Regions from separate parts of the Undibacterium sp. JH2W genome, predicted to be linked through region 2. Evidence: predicted binding sites of a transcription regulator. Region 2 holds the regulator's gene; each other region holds the start of a gene.
The links. The regulator LexA, encoded in region 2, represses DNA repair genes until DNA is damaged. The targets are predictions, from matches to a motif close to ACTGTATNNNNATACAGT.
Positions count from the first base shown of each region.

Region 1: the regulator LexA is predicted to act here: its motif matches at 2,846-2,863, upstream of ruvA (Holliday junction branch migration protein RuvA).
Region 3: the regulator LexA is predicted to act here: its motif matches at 1,505-1,522, upstream of dinB (DNA polymerase IV).

Region 1 covers NZ_JBMPOT010000027.1:34,629-42,221, forward strand. Annotated here, with positions in the region: gene ACO0LC_RS26840 (porin) at 1-56, shown strand, start outside; gene ACO0LC_RS26845 (2-keto-4-pentenoate hydratase) at 302-1,126, opposite strand; gene ruvB (Holliday junction branch migration DNA helicase RuvB) at 1,176-2,246, opposite strand; gene ruvA (Holliday junction branch migration protein RuvA) at 2,250-2,831, opposite strand; gene ruvC (crossover junction endodeoxyribonuclease RuvC) at 2,956-3,498, opposite strand; gene ACO0LC_RS26865 (GIY-YIG nuclease family protein) at 3,774-4,055, opposite strand; gene purH (bifunctional phosphoribosylaminoimidazolecarboxamide formyltransferase/IMP cyclohydrolase) at 4,134-5,699, opposite strand; gene ACO0LC_RS26875 (helix-turn-helix domain-containing protein) at 5,747-5,980, opposite strand; gene dusB (tRNA dihydrouridine synthase DusB) at 6,074-7,084, opposite strand; gene ACO0LC_RS26885 (NAD(P)/FAD-dependent oxidoreductase) at 7,418-7,593, shown strand, end outside.
Region 2 covers NZ_JBMPOT010000023.1:35,325-42,917, forward strand. Annotated here, with positions in the region: gene tig (trigger factor) at 1-766, shown strand, start outside; gene clpP (ATP-dependent Clp endopeptidase proteolytic subunit ClpP) at 784-1,410, shown strand; gene clpX (ATP-dependent Clp protease ATP-binding subunit ClpX) at 1,692-2,957, shown strand; gene lon (endopeptidase La) at 3,197-5,617, shown strand; gene lexA (transcriptional repressor LexA) at 5,786-6,442, opposite strand; gene rpsF (30S ribosomal protein S6) at 6,706-7,074, shown strand; gene priB (primosomal replication protein N) at 7,102-7,401, shown strand; gene rpsR (30S ribosomal protein S18) at 7,411-7,593, shown strand, end outside.
Region 3 covers NZ_JBMPOT010000001.1:342,271-349,863, forward strand. Annotated here, with positions in the region: gene ACO0LC_RS01525 (PAS domain-containing protein) at 1-909, opposite strand, end outside; gene ACO0LC_RS01530 (thioredoxin family protein) at 929-1,396, opposite strand; gene dinB (DNA polymerase IV) at 1,695-2,852, shown strand; gene ACO0LC_RS01540 (substrate-binding periplasmic protein) at 2,860-3,633, opposite strand; gene ACO0LC_RS01545 (HD domain-containing protein) at 3,690-4,226, opposite strand; gene ACO0LC_RS01550 (M16 family metallopeptidase) at 4,300-7,074, opposite strand; tRNA gene ACO0LC_RS01555 (tRNA-Arg) at 7,299-7,375, opposite strand.

The sequences.
Region 1 (7,593 bases), on a different contig from region 2:
CCGGTAACGGCGTGACAGAACGTCTGGTGAACGTAGGTATCCGTCACATGTTCTAATTTTATGCTGACTTATGTCAGTATAAAAAGAGTCAGGTAAGATTGAAAAAGCACTCCGGCGGAGTGCTTTTTCTTTGCCTGGATACTTTTTTGTTAAGCAAGGTCTTCACGAGGTATTGCAGCCTCTATGCAGCTTTGTCGAGCAAAAAAATGGCTGACATAGCGCTATGTCAGCCATTTTAAATATTTCACTACTCAAAATATTTAATAGTCATTAACAGTCATTGTCTGGGTTTTGGCTGATTTTAAGCAAAACTGACACTTAGGCCAGGCAGGGGGATGCCAGAGAAGGCGGTACCCCAGGTTTGCCCAGACTGCACAGGATAAGCATCTGTCCATGTACCAGTGGTGATAATTTCACCCGCCTGCAAAGGGGGAAATTGCGGCTGCTTTTGTAGCAAGCCATGCAGGTGCCAGATCGCATGTAAAGGGCTGTCCAGTACATTGCTGCCATAACCAGCGCTGAGCAAAGTGCCGTCGCAGGACAGCGAGACACTGGCATTGGCCAGCAGCTCTGCCAGATGCTGGCGGCTGGCACTGGATAAGATACGCGGTTCACCGATCAGCAAGGTGCCATGCAAGCCCAGTGCGGCTATCGCATCGGCTGCCTCAAACTTCCAGTCAGGGTAGGGGCTGACGACGATTTCTACGCCGTGTGCCATCCATTCCAGGCAATCTGCCAGCTCTTCTATGCAAGCGTCGGCTGCCGGCGTTCTGCCGAGCTTGAATACCACTTCCGGCTCTATGCGTGGTTGCAAGGCACCTGTCAGGCTTTGGTAGGCATGGTTATCTTCTACATAGCGCACCGTGCTGTCAAACAGGCTGCTCCAGATAGGTTCGCGTATGGCAGCTTTTTCGCCATACTTGGTCCACAGCTTGCGGTTGGTAAAGCCCAGTTTGCGGCCTATGCGCACTTCGCCTTCGGCAGCGCGTATGGTGTCAGATGCTTTGGCAATGTCGTAGGCATCGGCGATGCTTAATTCAAATTGCCAGCTCAGAGGATTGACATGCTGGGTACGTGCCCTGGCTTCAAGAAAAGTGTAGGCATGTTGTTCGGCTAGTAAGGACATGGCATCAAATTCGGTTGGATTGAGCACAAACCATGGAGAGGTCAGCGTATTAACTACCGCCCCATAAGTCACCGTTATTGCCCGATCTGGGCATGGTCACGCCAAAATGCTCATACGCGGACGGCGTTGCTATCCTGCCTCTGGGCGTGCGTTGCAAAAAACCCTGCTGTATCAGATAGGGTTCCAGTACATCTTCTATGGTGTCGCGTTCTTCGCCTATGGCTGCAGCGACGTTGTCCAGGCCTACCGGACCACCACCAAATTTGAAGAGGATGGCTTCCAGCAGTTTTCTGTCCATGAGATCAAAGCCAACGGCATCGACATCCAGCATCTTCAATGCCGCATCGGCAATGCCCTTGGTGATTTCGCCATTGCCCTTGACCTCGGCATAATCGCGTACCCGCCGCAGCAGGCGGTTGGCAATACGCGGTGTACCACGGGCCCGCTTGGCGATTTCACGCGCACCATCAGCCTGTATCGGCGCACCTAACAATGAGGCTGAGCGGGTCACGATCTTGGTCAATTCTTCAGGCGTATAAAATTCCAGTCTGGCGACGATACCGAAGCGGTCGCGCAGCGGGTTGGTCAGCATGCCAGCGCGGGTAGTTGCGCCAACCAGGGTAAAAGGCTGCAAGTCCAGTTTGACCGAGCGAGCTGCCGGGCCTTCGCCTATCATGATGTCGATCTGGTAATCTTCCAGCGCCGGGTACAAAATCTCTTCTACGACAGGCGACAGACGATGTATCTCGTCAATGAAGAGCACATCATTGGCTTCCAGGTTAGTCAGCAGGGCCGCCAGGTCACCGGCACGCTCCAGCACCGGGCCAGAAGTCTGGCGCAGGTTGACACCCATCTCACGTGCAATGATATGCGCCAGTGTGGTCTTGCCCAGACCGGGCGGGCCAAACAACAGGGTATGGTCAAGTGCTTCACTGCGCTGGCGCGCAGCAGTGATGAAAATTTCCAGTTGGCCGCGTATCTTTTCCTGCCCCACATATTCATCAAGTTGTTTGGGGCGCAGGGCGCGTTCTATCGCTTCTTCATTGGGAGAACTGGGCGTGGCCGAGATAATGCGCGGCTCGCTGAAGTTGGAAGAAAGATTGTCGGTCTGTATCGTCATCGCTTAACCCTTGGACAAGGCTTTCAATGCCAGTTTGATACCGTCAGAGACGCCACTACCTGCAGGCACAGACTTCATGGCCAGCAAGGCTTCCTTGTCAGAATAACCAAGTGCCTGCAAGGCATTCAGAATGTCGGCGCTGTGGTCTCCTGCCGCCAGTGCCGCAGTGGCATTACCCAGGTCCGCACCGAGTTTGCCCTTTAGTTCGAGCAATAACCTTTCAGCAGTTTTCTTGCCTATGCCAGGCACGCGGGTCAGGCGTCCGGCCTCTTGCAGGGTAATCGCCTGTGCCAGGTCGGCTACTGACATGCCGGACAATATGGAGAGGGCAGTGCGGGCACCGACGCCGCTGATCTTGATCAATTGCTTGAAGGTGCTGCGCTCTTCTGCAGTACCAAAACCAAACAGCACATGCGCATCTTCACGTATCGCCAGATGGGTCAGCAAGACCACTTTTTCACCCAGATGCGGCAGGTTATAGAAAGTGCTCATGGGCACATCAACCTCATAGCCCACACCCTGGCAATCGACCAGCAATTGCGGAGGATTCTTTTCTATCAGAGTGCCTGCAATGCGACCTATCATGAGACTGCTTTCATACTGTATGAATAAGCAGTGATAGTAAACGATTCTGGCGCATTTGACGAGGCAAATGCGGGGAAATTATATGGATATTGCGATACTGCAATGAAATGAGATCGGGCAGGAGCTAACCTACGAGACGTCCGCCCTTGACGCGCAAGCCCTTCTTGGCCAGGCCGGGAGCAATGGCACCCAGGGTTGCCAGAGTGTCGCCACTATGCGCATGGCAAATCGCCACGCCCAGTGCATCGGCAGCATCACTGCCAGGCAGGCCGGACAAAGCCAGCAGGCGTTGCACCATGTCCTGTACCTGCTCTTTCTTGGCGCGGCCATGACCAACCACGCCTTGTTTGACTTGCAAGGCAGTGTATTCTGCCACTGCCAGGTCAGCCGCCACCAGCGCGCATATCGCCGCTCCACGGGCTTGCCCCAACAGCAATGTGGACTGTGGATTGACGTTGACGAAGACTTTTTCTATCGCCGCACAATCGGGCTGGTAAGTACGCACTATTTCTGAAACGCCTGACAAAATTGTCTTCAAGCGTTCGGGCAAAGTGCCATCGATAGTCTTGATCGTGCCTGAGGCGATATATGTCAGCTTGCTGCCCTGTTTATGGATGACGCCAAAACCGGTGGTACGCAAGCCGGGGTCTATGCCTAGGATTTTCATGAATTGTTTTGTTGGTATCTATGGGCTGGTGCTGATGTTGCTGAACGGGTCTTGCTGGGGAGTATAGCGTATCAGTGTGGATTTTTATTTGTTGCTATGTGAGTGCGTGATCACTTTCGACTATTGTTATTTGTGATTAATGTACGTTGCATGCTGTGAGTTGTTAATGCTTTGCGAATCGTATTTGTGGGCGGCGAATGCCGCTAGGCTCCAGCCTTCGCTGGAGCGACGTCAATTAAATATGGAAGATTTAACCAGTCACGTACTTGTTCGGCTCAAACAATATCCAAATACAAATCCCGCCAATAAGGATTGGTTTCTTCAATCAATCTGATCTTCCATTCCCGCTTCCAGGCCTTGATTTGCTTTTCGCGTTGAATGGCAGAAAGGATGGAGTCAGTCTGATGAAACCAGACCAATTGATGAATTTTATATTTCGAAGTAAAACTGTCGACGAATTCATTCTTATGCTGATAAACACGTGCGATCAAATCGCTAGTAACACCAACATACAAAGTGCCATTTCTGGCACTGGCAAGAATATAGACGTAAGCCATGAGGATGAGAAGGAGGAATGAAAAACGGCCCTGAATAATCAGGGCCGCATATACATCATTTAATACATCAACACTGCATCAATGACGGAAATGACGCGTACCGGTATAGACCATGACCACACCACGTTCATCCGCAGCATCGATCACTTCCTGGTCACGCATGGAGCCACCCGGGTGGATCACGCAAGTAGCGCCAGCATCGACCACCACATCCAGACCATCACGGAAGGGGAAGAAGGCGTCAGACGCTACCGCAGAACCGGTCAAAGTCAAACCAGCATTCTGTGCCTTGATGGAGGCGATGCGGGCAGAGTCTATGCGGCTCATCTGGCCAGCACCTACACCCAGTGTCATGCCATTGCCGCAGAAGACGATGGCATTTGATTTGACATACTTGGCCACGCGCCAGGCGAACATCATGTCAGCCATTTGTTGCGGAGTTGGCTGCAATTTTGAGACGACGCGCAGTTCTTCCTGCAAGACGTTTTTCGCATCTGGTGCCTGTACCAGCAAGCCACCGCCAACACGCTTCATATCGTATTGGTTGAAGTCATTGCCCAGAGAAATTTCCAGCAGGCGCACATTTTGTTTTGCAGCGAAAATCTGTTTTGCTTCGGCTGTGAAAGATGGCGCGATCAATACTTCAACGAATTGTTTGGCGACGATTTCCGCAGCCTTGCCATCGAGTTCTCGGTTGAAGGCAATGATGCCGCCAAATGCAGAAGTCGGGTCAGTCTGCAAAGCCTTGCTGTAGGCATCAAACGGTGTAGGTGCAACAGCCACGCCGCAAGGATTGGCATGCTTGACGATGACGCAGGCAGATTCAGCGAAAGACTTCACGCATTCCCATGCGGCATCGGCATCGGCGATATTGTTGTAAGACAGTTCCTTGCCTTGCAATTGCTTGTAGTTGGCCAGCGAACCTTCCAGGGATTTCAGGTCGCGATAGAAGGCGGCTGACTGATGCGGGTTTTCGCCGTAACGCATTTCCTGCACTTTTTCAAAATGCAGGTTCAGGGTTTGCGGATAGGCGCTGCGTGTGGTGTGTGCCTTGTCTTCACCCAGGCTGGTCAGATAGTTGGTGATGGCACCATCGTATTGTGCTGTGTGAGCAAATACTTTTTTTGCCAGCGTGAACTTGGTGTCATAGCTGACGACGTTCTGGTTCGCCTTCATCTCTGCCAGCACGACGGCATAATCAGCAGGGTCAACAATGACTGTGACGTCTTTGTGGTTCTTGGCAGAAGAGCGCAACATGGTTGGTCCGCCGATGTCGATATTTTCTATCGCATCTTCAAGTGAGCATTCACCCTTGGCGACAGTTTGCTGGAACGGGTACAGGTTGACCACCACCATGTCTATGGTAGGAATGCCATGCTGTTCCAGCGCTGCCACATGTTCAGGAAAATCACGGCGTGCCAGAATACCGCCATGCACTTTAGGGTGCAGGGTCTTGACACGGCCATCGAGCATCTCAGGGAAGCCGGTGTAGTCAGCCACTTCGGTAACAGGCAGGCCATTGTCAGCCAAGAGCTTGGCTGTGCCACCCGTGGACAAGAGCTTGACACCGAGCGCAGACAATTCACGTGCAAATTCGAGCACACCGGTCTTGTCGGAGACGGAAATGAGGGCTTGTTTGATCATGATTTTTGATGTGAGTAAGGAAATCGGTGTCAAGCCTCGCGGATGGATTAAAGCAAACCGTGCTGCTGCAATTTCTTGCGCAAGGTGTTCCGGTTAATGCCCAACATATCGGCGGCTTGTGACTGGTTGCTCGATGCGCGCGTCATGACCATTTCTAACATCGGTTTTTCAACGGCTAACACGACCATGTCGTAAATATTGGATGCGGGTTGCTCGCCCAGGTCACGGAAATACTTTTCCAGGTTTTTGTGGACGGCGTCTTGAATGCTATCTTTGCTCATGCTGTTTTTATCACTGTTCGGTTAAGCCAGGCGGCGGGTAGTCCATGCTTCATGGACGGCAAGACAATTTATTTTTTGTAAAAGTACTTTGTCTTATGCTGCCAGTTTTTCTTCAAAGGGGCGGTATTGTAACCGCTCCCCAGCCATGTGATCAAAAAAACTGCTGACGGCGGCAAGTTGTTCATCACAATCCGTCAGTAAGTTCATTTGTTGCCGGAATTCTTCCCCGCCTACCAGGTCTTGCATATACCAGCCTATGTGTTTGCGTGCCGTTCGTACGCCCAGATAGTCACCATAAAAGGCATAGTGCGCTTTCAAATGGGCATCCATGAGTCCACGAACTTCAGAAATCAGTGGGGCAGGTAAATGCTCGCCGGTATTGAGGAAATGCTCGATCTCGCGAAAGATCCACGGTCGGCCTTGCGCCGCCCGGCCTATCATGATGGCGTCAGCACCGGTGGCCTCCAAGACATATTTGGCTTTTTCCGGTGTCGTGATGTCGCCATTGGCAACTACGGGGATATTGACTGCGGCCTTGACGGCAGCAATGGTCTCATATTCGGCATTACCCTTATAACCATCGGCACGGGTGCGCCCATGCAGGGTCAGCATTTGTATGCCAGCCGCTTCTGCCATGCGGGCAATATTCAGGGCATTTTTATTGGCCCTGTCCCAGCCGGTACGAAACTTGAGTGTGACCGGCACATCGACTGCGCCGACCACCGCATCCAGTATCTGACCAACCAGGTTTTCATGCTGCAACAAGGCAGAGCCACACCAGGCATTACAGACCTTTTTAACCGGGCAACCCATGTTGATATCGATGATTTGCGCACCTTTATCAACATTATGCCTGGCGCAATCGGCCAGCATTTGTGGATCAGCACCGGCAATCTGCACGGCCTTGGGTTCCATTTCGCCTTCATGGTTGGTACGGCGCGTGGATTTTTCTGTTTCCCAAAGCTTGGGGTTGGAGGCTGCCATTTCAGACACGGCATAACCCGCACCCAGTTCTTTGCACAACTGACGGAAAGGTCTGTCAGTCACACCAGCCATGGGAGCAACAAAAATATTATTACGCAGCACGTAAGAGCCGATTTGCACGATCAGGGAAGGGGGAAATTCGAAGAAGCGCTATTCTACCTGAATCCTGCTTAAATATTCGGCAAAATCGTTACTACTCGTAAGGAATATTTTTATCTATATGACATGCAGAAGCGATAGTATAAATCTAGCAAAATCATCAGTCTTTTAGACTTGCATTTCTAAATTACTGTAGTAGGCGGTATACCAACCTACACTAGTCCGCATATGTGTATACTCTGATTGCAATTTGTCATGGACTCCTGACAAAAATGCATTCCCGTGGCACTGATTAATTGATTCATTGATTGATCGCCGCCAAGGGAATACATTTTTAATATTAAGGGAGTCATCGTGGATACGCAAAACAAGGAGACAGTACATAGAATTACCATCGTTGGCGGTGGTGCCGGCGGGCTGGAACTGGCAGTTCGCCTGGGCAAGAAATTAGGCAAGAGTGGCAAGGCCATCATCACACTGGTGGATGCCAGCCGTACCCATTTGTGGAAACCTTTATTGCATCAGGTTGC
Region 2 (7,593 bases):
TGACGGTTTTGCATTTGTGTTGGGCGAAGGCCGTATGCTGCCTGAGTTTGAAACAGCAACTATCGGTTTGAAAGTTGGCGAATCCAAGACTTTCCCATTGGCATTCCCAGAAGACTACCATGGCAAGGATGTTGCCGGTAAAACTGCAGAATTCACAATTACTTTGACAAAATTGGAATGGGCGCATATGCCTGAAGTGGATTCCGAATTTGCCAAAATGCTGGGCGTAGAAGACGGCGACCTGGTCAAGATGCGTACAGACATCAAAGAAAACCTGGAGCGCGAAGTGCGTGGTCGCGTTAAAGCCAAGACTAAAGAAAGCGTCATGGACGCTTTGGTCAAGGTAGTGGCATTCGACGTACCTAAGACGCTGGTTGCACAAGATGGCGAACGTCTGGCAGAAATGACACGTCAAGACATGGCGCAGCGCGGCATGAACGTTAAAGATGTGCCTTTCCCAGCTGACTTGTTCAATGCACAAGCTGAACGTCGTGTTCGCCTGGGCCTGATCCTGGCTGAACTGGTCAAGGCCAACAGCTTGCAAGCGACAACTGAGCAAATCAAGGCACAAGTTGAAGATTTCGCGCAAAGCTATGAAGATCCGCAGCAAGTCGTTAAATATTATTTCAGCGACCGCAATCGTCTGGCTGAAGTTGAAGCCCTTGTATTAGAAGAAAACGTCGTTAACTATGTGCTTGGTAAAGCGAAAGTCACAGACAAGGTTCTGCCTTTCGACGAATTGATGGGTAACAACGCACAAGCGTAACAAATAAAGGAAAACACATGACAGGCATCATCCGTAATTCGGCACTGGACACAAACATGCTGGGCATGGTGCCTATGGTGATTGAGCAAAGCGGCAGAGGTGAGCGTGCTTACGACATCTATTCCCGCTTACTCAAGGAACGTGTGATTTTCCTGGTTGGCCCGGTCAATGATCAGGCCGCCAACCTGATCGTGGCACAGTTGCTGTTTTTGGAAAGTGAAAATCCTGATAAGGATATTTCGCTCTACATTAACTCTCCAGGCGGTTCAGTGTCTGCGGGTATGGCAATTTATGACACCATGCAATTCATCAGGCCCGACGTATCTACCCTCTGTACTGGCCTGGCGGCATCCATGGGTGCTTTCTTGTTGGCTGCTGGCGCAAAAGGTAAGCGTTTTTCACTGCCAAACTCACGTATCATGATCCACCAACCTCTGGGCGGCGCTCAAGGTCAGGCATCTGATATTGAAATCCAGGCGCGCGAAATCCTGTATTTGCGCGAACGCTTAAATGGCATACTTGCTGAAAAAACTGGGCGTAGCCTGGAGCAGATATCTAAAGATACAGATCGCGACAATTTCATGTCGGCAGATGCGGCAGCAGAATATGGTTTGATCGATAAGGTGCTGGCGCATCGCGCTTAATTAGTTATCTTAATTACTTATCCAAGTAGCTTATCAAAAGAAGAACGCCTGTTCCTTGATGGTCCGGGCGTTTTTTTATTCTGTTCTATAATGTCTCATTGCTCCCCATTGTTGCATATTGATGTCATGACGAAAGCCGTTTTTGCAGGTAATATGCAAGACCAAGAAGCTGAGGAAATTTGTGTTGAAATTTGCGCAGGCAAGGCCCAATTAAGATCTTGCCTGGCCGCAGCTTAATCACCAGTTTTATAGATTAATTTTGTTTATTTTATATACGTATCATGCCCGATAAAAAATCCTCCAGCGGAGAAAAGTTGCTCTATTGCTCGTTTTGCGGCAAGAGTCAGCATGAGGTTAAGAAATTAATAGCGGGGCCATCCGTATTTATCTGTGATGAATGCATAGATTTGTGCAATGACATCATTCGTGACGAAGTGTCCGAAATTGATAATATTGCCAGTGCAAAAACTGAATTACCTACACCACAGGAAATCACTGATTTGCTGGATCAATACGTCATTGGTCAGCTCAATGCCAAGCGCATCCTGGCCGTAGCGGTATACAACCATTACAAACGCCTCAAGCACCTAGGTAAAAAAGATGACGTCGAACTGGCCAAGAGTAATATCTTGCTGGTCGGTCCTACTGGTTCAGGCAAGACTCTGCTGGCGCAAACGCTGGCACGCATGTTGAATGTGCCTTTCGTGATTGCGGATGCGACTACTCTGACTGAAGCGGGTTATGTCGGTGAGGACGTAGAAAACATTATTCAAAAATTGCTGCAAAATTGCAATTATGAAGTTGAGCGTGCGCAAAAAGGTATCGTCTATATCGATGAGATCGACAAGATTTCCCGTAAATCCGATAATCCTTCGATTACCCGTGATGTTTCTGGCGAAGGCGTGCAACAGGCTTTGCTGAAGCTGGTTGAAGGCACTATGGCTTCTGTGCCGCCTCAGGGTGGTCGCAAGCATCCCAACCAGGATTTCATCCAGATTGATACCACCAATATCATGTTCATCTGCGGTGGTGCGTTTGATGGCTTGGCCAAGATCATTTCCGACCGTTCTGAGCGCAGCAGCATAGGCTTCTCTGCCAGCGTCAAGAGCCAGACAGAAAAGAGCGCCAGCGAAGTCATGCAAGACGCAGAGCCGCAGGATCTGATCAAGTTTGGTCTCATTCCTGAACTGGTTGGCCGTCTGCCTGTGATTGCTACCTTGAATGAACTGGATGAAGCGGCCCTGATACAAATTCTGGTTGAGCCCAAAAATGCCCTCATCAAGCAATATGCAAAATTGCTGGAGATGGAAGGTACTGAACTGGAAATCCGTCCTGCAGCCCTGCAAGCGATCGCCAAGAAGGCTATTGCACGCAAGACAGGTGCCCGTGGCCTGCGTTCCATTCTTGAGCATGCTCTGCTGGATGTCATGTATGACTTGCCTAGCCACCAAAATGTGGAGAAGGTGGTGATTGACGAAGGTACCATTACAAATGGTGCAAAACCCTTGTTGATTTACCATGAGCAACCCAAGGTAGCAGGCGCCTGATGGCATTGTTTGCCATGAAGTAAAAGAAAATGGAGAGCTTGCTCTCCATTTTTTATTTATTTTGCCTTGTTTTAAATTGATTCGAAGTACAATGGTTTAACAAAACGATTCTGGCTTCATTCGTAAAGCTACCCGGGGAAGCTCTCTGAGTGGCTTTTTTTATTGTTTTTTTCCAGAATGGGCTTGTGTTTCCGCCCAGTGCGCCAACATTGTTAACCAGTATTTATGAAAGGTGCGCCATGACGACTACTCTGATTACCGAACAAACCCAATTGCCGTTATTGCCACTGCGTGATGTTGTTGTATTCCCGCACATGGTAATCCCTCTGTTTGTGGGACGCCCCAAATCCATCAAAGCCCTTGAAGCTGCCATGGATCAAGGCAAGAGCATCATGCTTGCTGCCCAGAAAGCTGCTGCCAAGGACGAACCTTCGGCAGATGACATTTACGAAATTGGCTGTATTGCCAATATCCTGCAAATGCTGAAATTGCCCGACGGTACTGTCAAGGTACTGGTCGAAGGTGCGCAACGTGCGCGCATCAGCAAGATCCATGATTCTGAATCGCATTTCTTTGCTGACTTGACTCCTATCGCCGTTGATGAAGGTGATGAATCAGAAGTGGAGGCGATGCGTCGCGCCATCGTTCAGCAATTTGACCAATACGTCAAACTGAACAAAAAAATTCCACCAGAAATCCTTGCATCCCTGTCCGGCATTGATGATGCTGGTCGCCTAGCTGATACCATCGCCGCGCACCTGCCTTTGAAACTGGAACAAAAACAAGTCATCCTGGAAATTTTCAGTGTGGCAAAACGCCTTGAACACTTGCTGGGTCAGCTCGAAGGCGAGCTCGATATCCTGCAAGTTGAGAAACGTATCCGTGGTCGTGTCAAGCGCCAGATGGAAAAATCCCAGCGCGAGTATTACCTGAACGAACAAGTCAAGGCGATACAAAAAGAGCTGGGTGAGGGTGAAGAGGGCGCTGATATTGACGAGCTGGAGAAAAAAATCCTGGCCGCCAAGATGCCTAAAGAAGCTCGCGACAAGGCGCAGAATGAGTTGAAAAAACTCAAAATGATGTCCCCTATGTCGGCAGAGGCTACTGTCGTGCGCAACTACATCGACACCATCGTCAATTTGCCGTGGAAGAAAAAATCCAAGGTCAATAATGATTTGACGAATGCTGAAAAAGTACTGGAAGACGAACACTTTGGCCTGGATAAGGTCAAAGAACGCATCCTGGAATATCTTGCAGTACAACAGCGCGTTGACAAGCTGAAAGCCCCTATCCTGTGTCTGGTAGGTCCTCCAGGTGTGGGTAAAACCTCGCTGGGGCAATCCATCGCACGTGCCACGAACCGCAAGTTCGTGCGCATGGCTCTGGGTGGCGTGCGTGACGAGGCTGAAATTCGCGGCCATCGCCGTACTTACATAGGCTCCATGCCAGGCAAGATTTTACAAAGCCTGTCCAAGGTCGGTGTGCGCAATCCTCTGTTCCTGCTGGATGAGGTGGACAAAATGGGGGCTGATTTCCGTGGCGACCCATCATCTGCCTTGCTGGAAGTCCTGGACCCTGAGCAAAATCATACTTTCTCGGATCACTATATCGAAGTCGATTTCGATTTGTCCGATGTGATGTTTGTGGCGACGTCCAACTCCTACAATATCCCGCCAGCTCTGCTGGACAGGATGGAAGTAATACGTCTGTCAGGTTATACCGAGGATGAAAAAACCAGCATTGCACAACGTTATCTGCTGCCTAAGCAAATCAAGAATAATGGTTTGAAAGAGGGCGAGATCACTGTGGCAGAAAGTGCTTTGCGCGACATCATTCGCTATTACACACGTGAAGCTGGCGTGCGTTCTCTGGAAAGGGAAATCTCCAAGATTTGCCGCAAGGTCGTGAAAATGCTCTTGTTGAAAAAGACCGAGAAAAAAGCCACGGTCAATTCCAAGAACCTGGATAAATACCTGGGTGTACGTCGCTATGACTTTGGTGTTGCCGTTAAAGATAACCAGATTGGTCAGGTAGTTGGTTTGGCCTGGACTGAAGTGGGCGGCGATTTGCTGACCATAGAAGCCGTGGCTATGCCTGGTAAAGGTGGCGTTATCCGCACCGGTACTCTGGGCGACGTCATGAAAGAATCGATAGAAGCAGCCCGCACTGTAGTGCGCAGTCGTGCCAAGCGTCTGGGTATCAAGGCGGACGTTTTCGAGAAGAGTGATATCCATATCCACGTACCTGAAGGCGCTACACCGAAAGATGGCCCATCTGCTGGTATCGCCATGACCACGGCTTTGGTATCGGTTTTCACTGGTATTCCAGTGCGTGCTGATGTCGCCATGACAGGTGAGATTACCTTGCGCGGTGAAGTATTGCCTATCGGTGGCTTGAAAGAGAAATTGCTGGCCGCTCACCGTGGTGGTATCAAGACTGTGTTGATACCTGAGGAAAATGCCAAGGATCTGACCGAGATTCCGGACAATGTCAAAAACAAACTGGAAATCATTCCGGTTCGTTGGATAGACAAAGTCCTGGAAATCGCTCTGGAAACCCAGCCTGTTCCTCTGATTGATGAACCAGTTCCAGTGGCAGCGGCGACACCTGCAGCCACCTCAACTGAAACGCCTGCAGATACTACCGTAGTTAAGCACTAAAGTTCTTGAACACTAAGTTGTCGCTCTGAAATAAAAAACGTCCGGATATCCGGACGTTTTTTTATGTCTGCTGCCGATGAGTGTCTGTTGTCAGGCAATAATTAATGTGCCTGAGATGCTGACTGGGCATGGTGCAATTGGAAAGGCTGAATCGCGCCCGGTCTGACCTCAAACCCAATTGCGCATAAGGCCAACCGCCAAGCCTTCCAAGGCGAAATCTTCTTCAGTATCCCCAATTTTAATGACAGGGTAATCCGGGTTTTCCGGCATCAGTTCTATCAGGCTGCCAGTCTTCTTGTAACGTTTGACGGTCACGTCATCACCCAGGCGTGCCACCACGATCTGGCCATTGCGAGCACTGTCGGCTTTTTTGACTGCCAGCAAGTCACCATCGAGTATGCCAGCATCACGCATGGACATACCGCGCACCTTGAGTAAGAAGTCTGGTTTGGCAGAGAACAGGGCCGGGTCCACATGGTAAGTAGATTCGATATGTTCGCTCGCCAGTATTGGCGAGCCGGCAGCAACGCGGCCAACCAGTGGCAGGGCAAGTTGCAATAGGGCGGGGTGGGGCAGCGCCAGTTGTTTGCCTGTGATATGGCTGGACAACTCAGACTCCAGCAGGCGTATGCCGCGTGAAGTGCCTGCTGCAATTTCTATGACGCCTTTGCGAGCCAGAGCTTGCAGATGTTCTTCCGCTGCATTGGTTGAGCGAAACCCCAATTCTGTCGCAATTTCTGCACGAGTGGGGGGGAAGCCCGTGTTTTGAATGGCGTCTTTAATCAGGTTCAGGATTTGCTCCTGGCGGGCAGTGAGTTTGAGCATGGCGTTTTCTAGTGTTGAGATGCTGTATATACAAGCAGTCTGTATTTTTATACAGTAAAGCTGAATATGCAAGTGAAAATCCCTGAGATCGCCAGTAAATGTGAAAAAATACCTCACTATTAATGGAAAAACGGCCTATAACTTAGCTAAGCCACTGATCCAATTGATCAATATGAAAAACTGGGTTATTATTATCGGCTTTCCTCTTCCCGCACTCGTCTTGACGCCGAGGCGGGCTATTTTATTGTCCACAAGGAGAATATATGCGTCATTATGAAATCGTATTTATCGTACATCCAGATCAGAGCGAGCAAGTTCCTGCAATGATCGAGCGCTACAAGGCAAGTGTTGTAGCCCGTGGTGGTCAAATCCATCGCGTTGAAGACTGGGGCCGTCGTCAATTGGCTTACATGATTCAAAAACTGGCAAAAGCACACTATGTTTGCTTGAACATCGAATGCGATGCTGAAACTCTGCTCGAGTTGGAAACAGCATTTAAATTCAATGATGCTGTTTTGCGTCACCTGACAGTCAAATTGAAAAAAGCAGAAACAACACCTTCTCCTATGATGAAAGCTGTTCAGAAAGAAGATGCTGCAAAAGCGCAACGTGTTGAAGCGCCTGCTGCTTAATAATTGACAAAGGTCGCGTAAAAAATAGTGAATCAGCTGAAGCTCGTAGCCCGGATTGTGGAAAAAAGCGCATTGCGCTACACCCCGGCCGGTATCCCGATAGCTTCTGCTACCCTGATGCATAGTTCAGAAACTCGTGAGGCGAACGCAGTTCGACAGGTCGAGTTTGAGATTTCTGCGATGGCTGCTGGTGAAATATCCCAGCGTTTTACAGAAATTGCCCTGGAACAGCCCATGGAATTCACCGGTTTTTTAGCGCGCAAAAATCGCAATAGCAAAAGTCTCGTTTTTCACGTCACTGAATTCGGGACACATTTACTAGATTAGGAGCCAAAAATGGCATTCGGTAAAAAATTCGACAAAAGCAAATTGAAGCAAAAGCGTCAACAACAAAACCCTTTGTTCAAGCGCAAAAAATTCTGCCGCTTCACAGCAGCACATGTAGAAAAAGTTGACTACAAAGACATCGACACACTGAAAGATTTCGTGCAAGAAAACGGCAAAATCATGCCAGCACGT
Region 3 (7,593 bases), on a different contig from region 2:
CTCCTTGTAGCGGTTCTTGTTGGCTTCTAGCAGCTCCTGGTTATGCCTCAGCATTTCCTCGGTTTGCTTGCGCTCGGTGATATCGATGTGCGTACCCACCATACGCAAGGGCTTGCCCTTGCTATCCCACTCGACGATGCTGCCCAAGGACATGATCCAGCGCCATTCACCCGCCCGGTTCCTTTGCCTGAACTCGGCGTGGTAATCCGCATTGCCCTGGGTGGTGGCATGGTTTTTATAGGCGCGCTTGAGATTGGCGACATCATCAGGATGCACACCGGTACCCCAGAAATAATCCCAGAAATGCTGGGGATTGTTAAAGTCTCCGGGTTCATAGCCCAACATCTGCAAATATTCGGCACTGAAGCTGCCTTCACCCGTTTGCAGGTTGATGTCATATAAACCCTGGTTCGAGGCTTTCATGACCAGGCGACGCTGGCGCTCGGCAGCCTGCAATCTTTGCTCTGTCAGCTTGCGTTCGGTATTGTCACTCAGGAAACCATGCCAGAGCACACTCCCATCATCGAGTTGCTCGGGAGTGGCGTCGCCAACCACCCAGCGGTCTTGCTGACCAGCAGAAACGATGCGGTATTCCTGATGCCAGGGGCTGAGTTCGGCGAAGGACTTGCGCACGGCCACTATCATCTTGGGCAAGTCTTCGGGATGGATTTTGGCAAACATGAAGCTGGCATCTTCACGTAATTGCTCAGGCTGGACGCCAAAAAATGCGACTACCGCATCGCTGGCATAGGGTAGGCAAAAACGGCCATCCGGATAACGCCGGAATTGATAAAACATGCCCGGCAGACAGCGTGAAAAATTTGATAACAAGGCATGGCTGCGCTGTAAAGCTGCCAGCTCGGTTTCTTCCGATGTGAGCTTGGCAGACATGGCAGGATCTTCAGACATGCTTGTTCATCTTGTATGCTTAGCGGTACAGTGCCGTGATTTCATCAAAGAAGTCGTAGACACCTTGCTCACTCATCTTGCGCGCATTCGACAATTCACCTCCCTTGGAGGCGTACAAGACCGTGTTATCCGGTCTTAGCAAGACGGCTGCTGGTATGCCTTTCTTGGTGGGGTTGCCATATAAATCCACCAATTCCTTGTTTTTATCAAACTGCCCTACATTCACCTTCACAGTGATGAACTTGCTGGCCAGCAGCGGCTCATTCTTGCCATGCATGGACTTATCCAGTTCCAGACAATCCTTGCACCAGTTGGCACCAAAAATGACCAGGACTTTTTTATCTGTCTTTTTGGCATCTGCCAGGGCCTTGTTGACAACAGCCTGGGCATCCGCAGCTTCATCATAGGCTTGTGGCGTGGCAGCGCTGGCCGAACTGATACCTGAAACCAGGCTGAATGCAAAAATAAGGGAAAGCAGTTTTTTCATCATCGTTCCATCAGAAAATTCAGGAAAAAAGCAGGAAATGCAGGATCGGTCTATCTTAGCTCAAACTACATCTGGCTGTAATTCCTTGTTGCGGCTAAAATCAATTTCGCTGTATGTATGTCCAGTTATATGTCGATTTCAGGATAAAATAAGGTATTAGCGTATAAGCATAAGAGCTTGCCAGGATTTTTTTGAAAAAAATTATTAATAGGGGCAGTGATTGCTCTTACGCAGCGACAGAAAAGTGCGATGCAGCCACGCTGCAAAGTGATGTATTTCCAGGCGATTTTTGATTACTATGAATAATAAACAACGCCGGATTGCCCATTTGGATATGGATGCTTTTTATGCATCTGTTGAGCTATTGCGATATCCAGAACTGCGGGGGCAGGCGGTGCTGATAGGAGGCGGCTCTGCGCATCGCCCTATACCCAAAGGCGATGGCACGCATGAGTTTTCACGGATAAAAGACTATGTCGGTCGCGGTGTTGCTACCACGTCGACTTATGCGGCGCGGGCACTGGGCATCTTTTCTGCCATGGGCATCATGAAGGCCGCCAAGCTGGCGCCGGATGTCTTTTTGCTGCCTACGGATTTTGAATCCTATCGTCACTACTCCCGGCTGTTTAAAGAAGCAGTAGGCAAGATTGCCCCCAAAATTGAAAATCGCGGCATAGATGAAATCTATCTCGACCTGTCAGATCATCCGCAGGAGACGCGCGCCCTGGCCAGCAGTTTGAAGCAGGCAGTCTTTGAGTCGACTGGTCTGACTTGCTCGATTTGTGTGGCACCCAATAAGCTGCTGGCAAAGATAGGCTCTGATCTGGAAAAGCCTGATGGCCTGACCATCCTGAATATGGAAGATGTGCCAACACGGATATGGCCCTTGGCCGTGAAAAAAGTGAATGGCATAGGCCCAAAATCAACCGAGCGCCTGGCTAGCCTGGGTATCAATACGGTTGGTGAACTGGCAAGTGCAGACCTGGGTTTGCTGCAAACCACTTTCGGCAGCAATTATGCTGGCTGGCTCTACAATGCGGCGCGTGGTATTGATGACAGGGAGATTTCCACCGAGTCAGAACCCAAGGTCATCAGCAGAGAAACCACATTTGACCGCGACCTGCATGCCGTTCATGACAGGGCGGTTTTGACAGATATTTTTACCGATCTCTGCACTCGCCTGGCGCGGGACTTAACAGTCAAGGGCTATCGCTGTAAAACCGTAGGTATCAAGATTCGCTACACCGATTTTCGTATCTCTACACGTGACATCACCATTCCTGTGGCGACAGCTGATCCCGCCATCATACGCAGGACGGCTGGTGAATGTCTGCGCAGAGTAGCCCTGGAAAACCGGTTTCGCTTGTTAGGTGTCAGGGCCAGTGCCCTGGTGAGAGAGGCGGATGTCAGCAATGAACGTCAGGTCAGCCAGGGTAGTTTGTTTGATGAAATCTAGCGGGCTGTCAGGGCTGGGCATTTTGCATTTGCTGGAAATACAGGTTTTCAATTTTCCTGAGATTGAGTTTCTCCAGGTAGGGATTGATGAGTTGCTGATATTTTAATCCACGCTCATTGCGCTGAAAGCAGATGTGCAGCGAAAAGTTGATGACTTCCCTGGGATGAAAAATTATGCTTTCCTGACTGCTCTTCAGACTGGGTTCTGTAATTAACAACTGTCGCAAGACATCCTTGCTGATGATGACCAGGTCGACACGCCCCGCCATCAGTTTGCGTAAATTGCTGATGTCTGAAGGTGCCACGTCAAGTTTCAATTGTTCTTTTTTAACCTGGGCATCAAATTCCTCGCCATTGGCATAATCTTGCACCACACCTATGGTCAGGCCCTTCAAGTCGGTATAATTTTTCCAGTCGAAATGCCGCTCTTTCAAGGCCGCCAGGCCTATGATGCTGTTACCCAAAGGCGCTGAAAAATAACAGGTTTTTTCCCTTTCCTTCAAATAAAAGGCAGGGAAGTATCCTGCATAGGATGGATCATTGAGCCCCAGCTGCACGGCGCGGCTCCAGGGCGTGTAACTGATATGCGTATCCATGCCCGCTTGCAGAGCTGCCGCTTTGACGATGACCGCAGTCAGCCCTTCGTCTGGCAGATGTGAACCCACATAGGGGGACCACTCCAGCGAGGCTAGTTGCATGACAGGTCGGTCAGCGGCAATAGACGATGCGCCTACCAGACTGGCAGCGAAGATAAACAGAAAACGGAACAACCGAATACTCATGGCATAGGGCTAGCTTTGATAAAAATTGAGTGTAGCGCAAGTATGTCGGGGCAATTTTAAGAGATAGTTACATGCTTGCTGCGTTCCAGTCGCTCACTGCCACCTGCTGCAATTGCTTCAAATGTATCGTCAAGCATGGTGAAAATATCCCAGTGATCAATCTGTTTTTGCAATGCGATGGCCTGGATAAGCGTTAATTCCAGTTCAGCTTCGCGCTTACCTTTCCATAATTTGTCGGCAGCAGCGACAGATAACTCTTCCAGGTTCAAGTCACCGTGTTGCCATTGTGCATGGCTGACACAGCACCGCGCGACTATCTTTTGTACCCCATGATCCAGTAGCATTTTTTCACCGACAGGCTCATGCAGGGAACCCGGGCCATCTAATTCATTGGGATGCAGGATTTTTCCGGCGTCATGGATGGCGACACCAAGGCGTATCAGATTTGCATCGAATTGCAAATCCATGTTTTCAAACTTTGAAATCAGTATTTCCGCTGCTTCGCCAACCAGTTTGACGTGAGTGAGCAGGCGTTCTGATGCGCCAAGTTGCGAAAGCAATTGGTAGGCTTCAGTAGTGGTGTTGAGCATCATGCGCGTTCGTGAAAACTAATAAAATAGGCTCGCACAGACTGATGTGCAAGCCTATTCCTTGTTGTATGACTATTTATTTGAAATCGCCAGCGAATACACGCAGGGTTTTTTCATAGCCCAGGTGTCTGGCCATGGCTTCTTTGACTTGCGCCACGGTTAGTGCCTGTATCTTTTTCTCTACTTCTGCACGGTATTGCATATTGCGGCCAAGGTAGAGATTGTTCGCCAGCGTTGGCGCCAATACGGCATCCTGACTGCGTTCCAGCTGATATTGCTGGATCAGGCTCTTTTTACCATCTTCCAGTTCTGCCTGTGTGAAACCTTCGGTCAGGGCGCGGGTAATTTCTTCGCGTATGCCGGTTTCCAGCTTGGCGCGGTTTTGCGGTGCATAAATAGCGCCTATGGAAAAATTGGCTACTTCATCCAGGGCAGAGGCATTGAAACCAGAACCACCACCATAGCTGATGCCGTCTTTTTGACGAATGCGGTTCAGTATGCGTGAGTTGGCGCTGCCACCCAGCAGGTAGTTACCCAAGACCAGCGCAGGGTAGTCAGGATGTTTGATACCCAACGGCAGTTGCATGCTGGCATAGAAGAAAGCGTTTGCCTTGTCCGGCGTGATGATTTTCTTGTCATCTGCCTTGGTGGCCTGGTAAGGGCGGGCAACACGGGTAAATTTTTTCTGCGTATTCCAGTCGCCAAAAGCAGCTTGTAATTCAGCTTTTACCTTGTTGACATCAAATTCACCCACCACAGCAATTTGTGCCTGGTCTGCCTGGTTGGCACCATAGAATTCTTTCCAGAATGCCTTGGCATCGGCCAGTTTGGCCGTTTTCAGGTAAGCAATTTGTTCATCGATGCTGCGGTAGTAGCGCGGGTCATCGCTGGAGTAAATGTTTTGGGCTTTTCTGCCAGCATCAACGGCGACTGATTGCGGTTCTTTGCGGGACTCTTCCAGTTGTGCAAGTTGTGAATTCAGCAGTTGTGTGAATTCAGCTTCATTGAAAGCAGGCTGGCGCAGGGAATCACGCACCAGTTCCAGTACACGTGGCAGATTGTCGCGTATGGTTTCTACCTGGATATTGGCCATCGTCGCATTACCATTGATTTGCAGCTTGGCTTTAAGCTTGTCGAGTTCTTCAGTAAATTGCTGATGGTTGAGTTTTTCTGTACCACGGCTGAGCATGGTCGCAGCCAGTTCGGCGGCACCGGCTTTGCCTTTCAAACTGTTTTCATCACCCAGGTTGATATGCATGGACAGCACGACAGTATTGCCACGCGTGGTCTTGGGCAACAGCGCATACTTCATGCCATTGCTGAGTGCACCTGACACAGTGCGTTTGTCGATGTTGTCGGCAGAGGCGACGAAGTTTTCTGCCTGAGCGATGGCCACGCCAGGTTTAAATTGCTTGATTTGCTCATCCACTGCAACTTTGGCAGGGGCCGGGCTACGGTCAGGTTTTTCAGTAGGGATAAAACTGCCCGAGGTGCGGTTGCTGGATTTCAGCCAGGTAGTGGCAACGCGTTGTACATCATCTACCTTGAGCGCCTTGACGCGGTCACGGAACAGGAAAAACAAACGCCAGTCACCAGAGGCGATGTTTTCAGACAGGGATACGGCAAATTTTTCCTGGTCATTGAAAACCTGGGCAATATCTGAATCGAGCTTGGCCTTGGCACGTGCCAGTTCCGCCTCGGTGACTGGTGATTTTTCAAAGTTTTCTATAGTGTCGAGCAATATCTTTTTAGCTTCCTGCAGGTTTTGCTCCGTACGCAAATTGGCACCCAGCATCAGGAAACCTGGTTCTTCGAGATTGGCGGCCCAGGGGAAGACATCGGCCACTTTTTTGGTTTCGACCAGGGCTTTATACAGGCGACCATTTGGTGTATCACCCAGTATCAATGCCAGTGCCTCAGTCGCGGCATAATCAGGGTGGGCAGCAGGCACGGTGTGATACAAGGCCGCGATGGCTTGCGAATCACCAACACGGCGCACGATCACGTCACGCTCACCATCTTGCACAGGGTCTAAAGTATACGTAGGGTCCAGTGTGCGTTTAGGTTTTGGGATTTTGCCAAACTGGGTGGCAATCAATTGCAGGGCCTGTTTAACATCAAACGCACCAGCCACGATCAGGGTGGCATTGTCAGGCTGGTAGTATTTACGCCAGAAGGCTTGCAGGTGCGGGATGTTGACGTTTTCCACGTCGGTGCGTGCGCCTATGGTGTCCTTGCCATAGTTATGCCATTGATGGGCACTCGACAGGATGCGCTGCATGAGGATGCCAGTACCGGAATTCTCATTTTTTTCCATCTCATTGCGCACGACAGAAAACTCCGTTTTCAAGTCTTCGCCAGAAATGCGGGAATTGACCATGCGGTCAGCTTCCATGCTGATGGCCCAGGCCAGGGTCTCAGGCTTGGCGGCAAAGGTTTCATAGTAATTGGTGCGGTCCAGCCAGGTTGTGCCATTGAATTGCACGCCACGTTGTGACATTTCTTCCCACAGGCGTGGGTGGGCTTTACTACCCTTGAACATCAGGTGTTCCAGCAAATGCGCCATGCCGGTTTCGCCATAGTTTTCGTGGCGGGAACCAACCCGGTAAGTGATATTTACTGTGGTGGTAGGTTTGCTGGCATCTTGTACCAGCAAAACGCGCATGCCATTTGCTAACTGATACTCATCTATACCTTCTATCTGACGCACAAACTGCATACCCGCAGGCAGCACAGCTTTGGCTGTCGTTGTGTTTTCCGCCGCGATGGCAGGCGGGAGATGGACCAGAGTAGTAAAAGCCAATGCCAGTGACAGACTTAAGCTGCTGAGTTGCATGCGCGAAGATTTCATGTAGCGACCTTTATGTAAGTAGTAAATACAAAACAATGTGTGCAAAATAGGGAATGGCAGTGCAGTAAACAATTGCAGATGCAGCCATGACACTGACCAGCAAAGTGAAGATCTGGTTCAAATGTAAAGCAGCCAAGCTTAGTATAAACGCAACAAAGAAAGCAACTAGTGCAAATAAAAATACCAATGCACACGAATGGGGGATGAGAGAACAATGGAGAACTTGGCGCGCCAGACACGAATCGAACGTGCGACCCCAGCCTTCGGAGGGCTGTACTCTATCCAACTGAGCTACTGGCGCGTGGGATTATGCATAGATATGCATAAGTCTTACAGAAGTAATGCAAGGGCAACATTTTAACTCAGTTTCCTGCGGAGCTTGCGCTAGAAAGCGAGGAATTTGTCGTTAATGCGGACAGATTTTCCTTATTCTTGGCCCGCGCAGCCCGCTTTTCATTCCAAACATGGCGCTTTCGCACTATAATCCCAAGCTTTGGCAATGCGATGATGAGTTGCCGA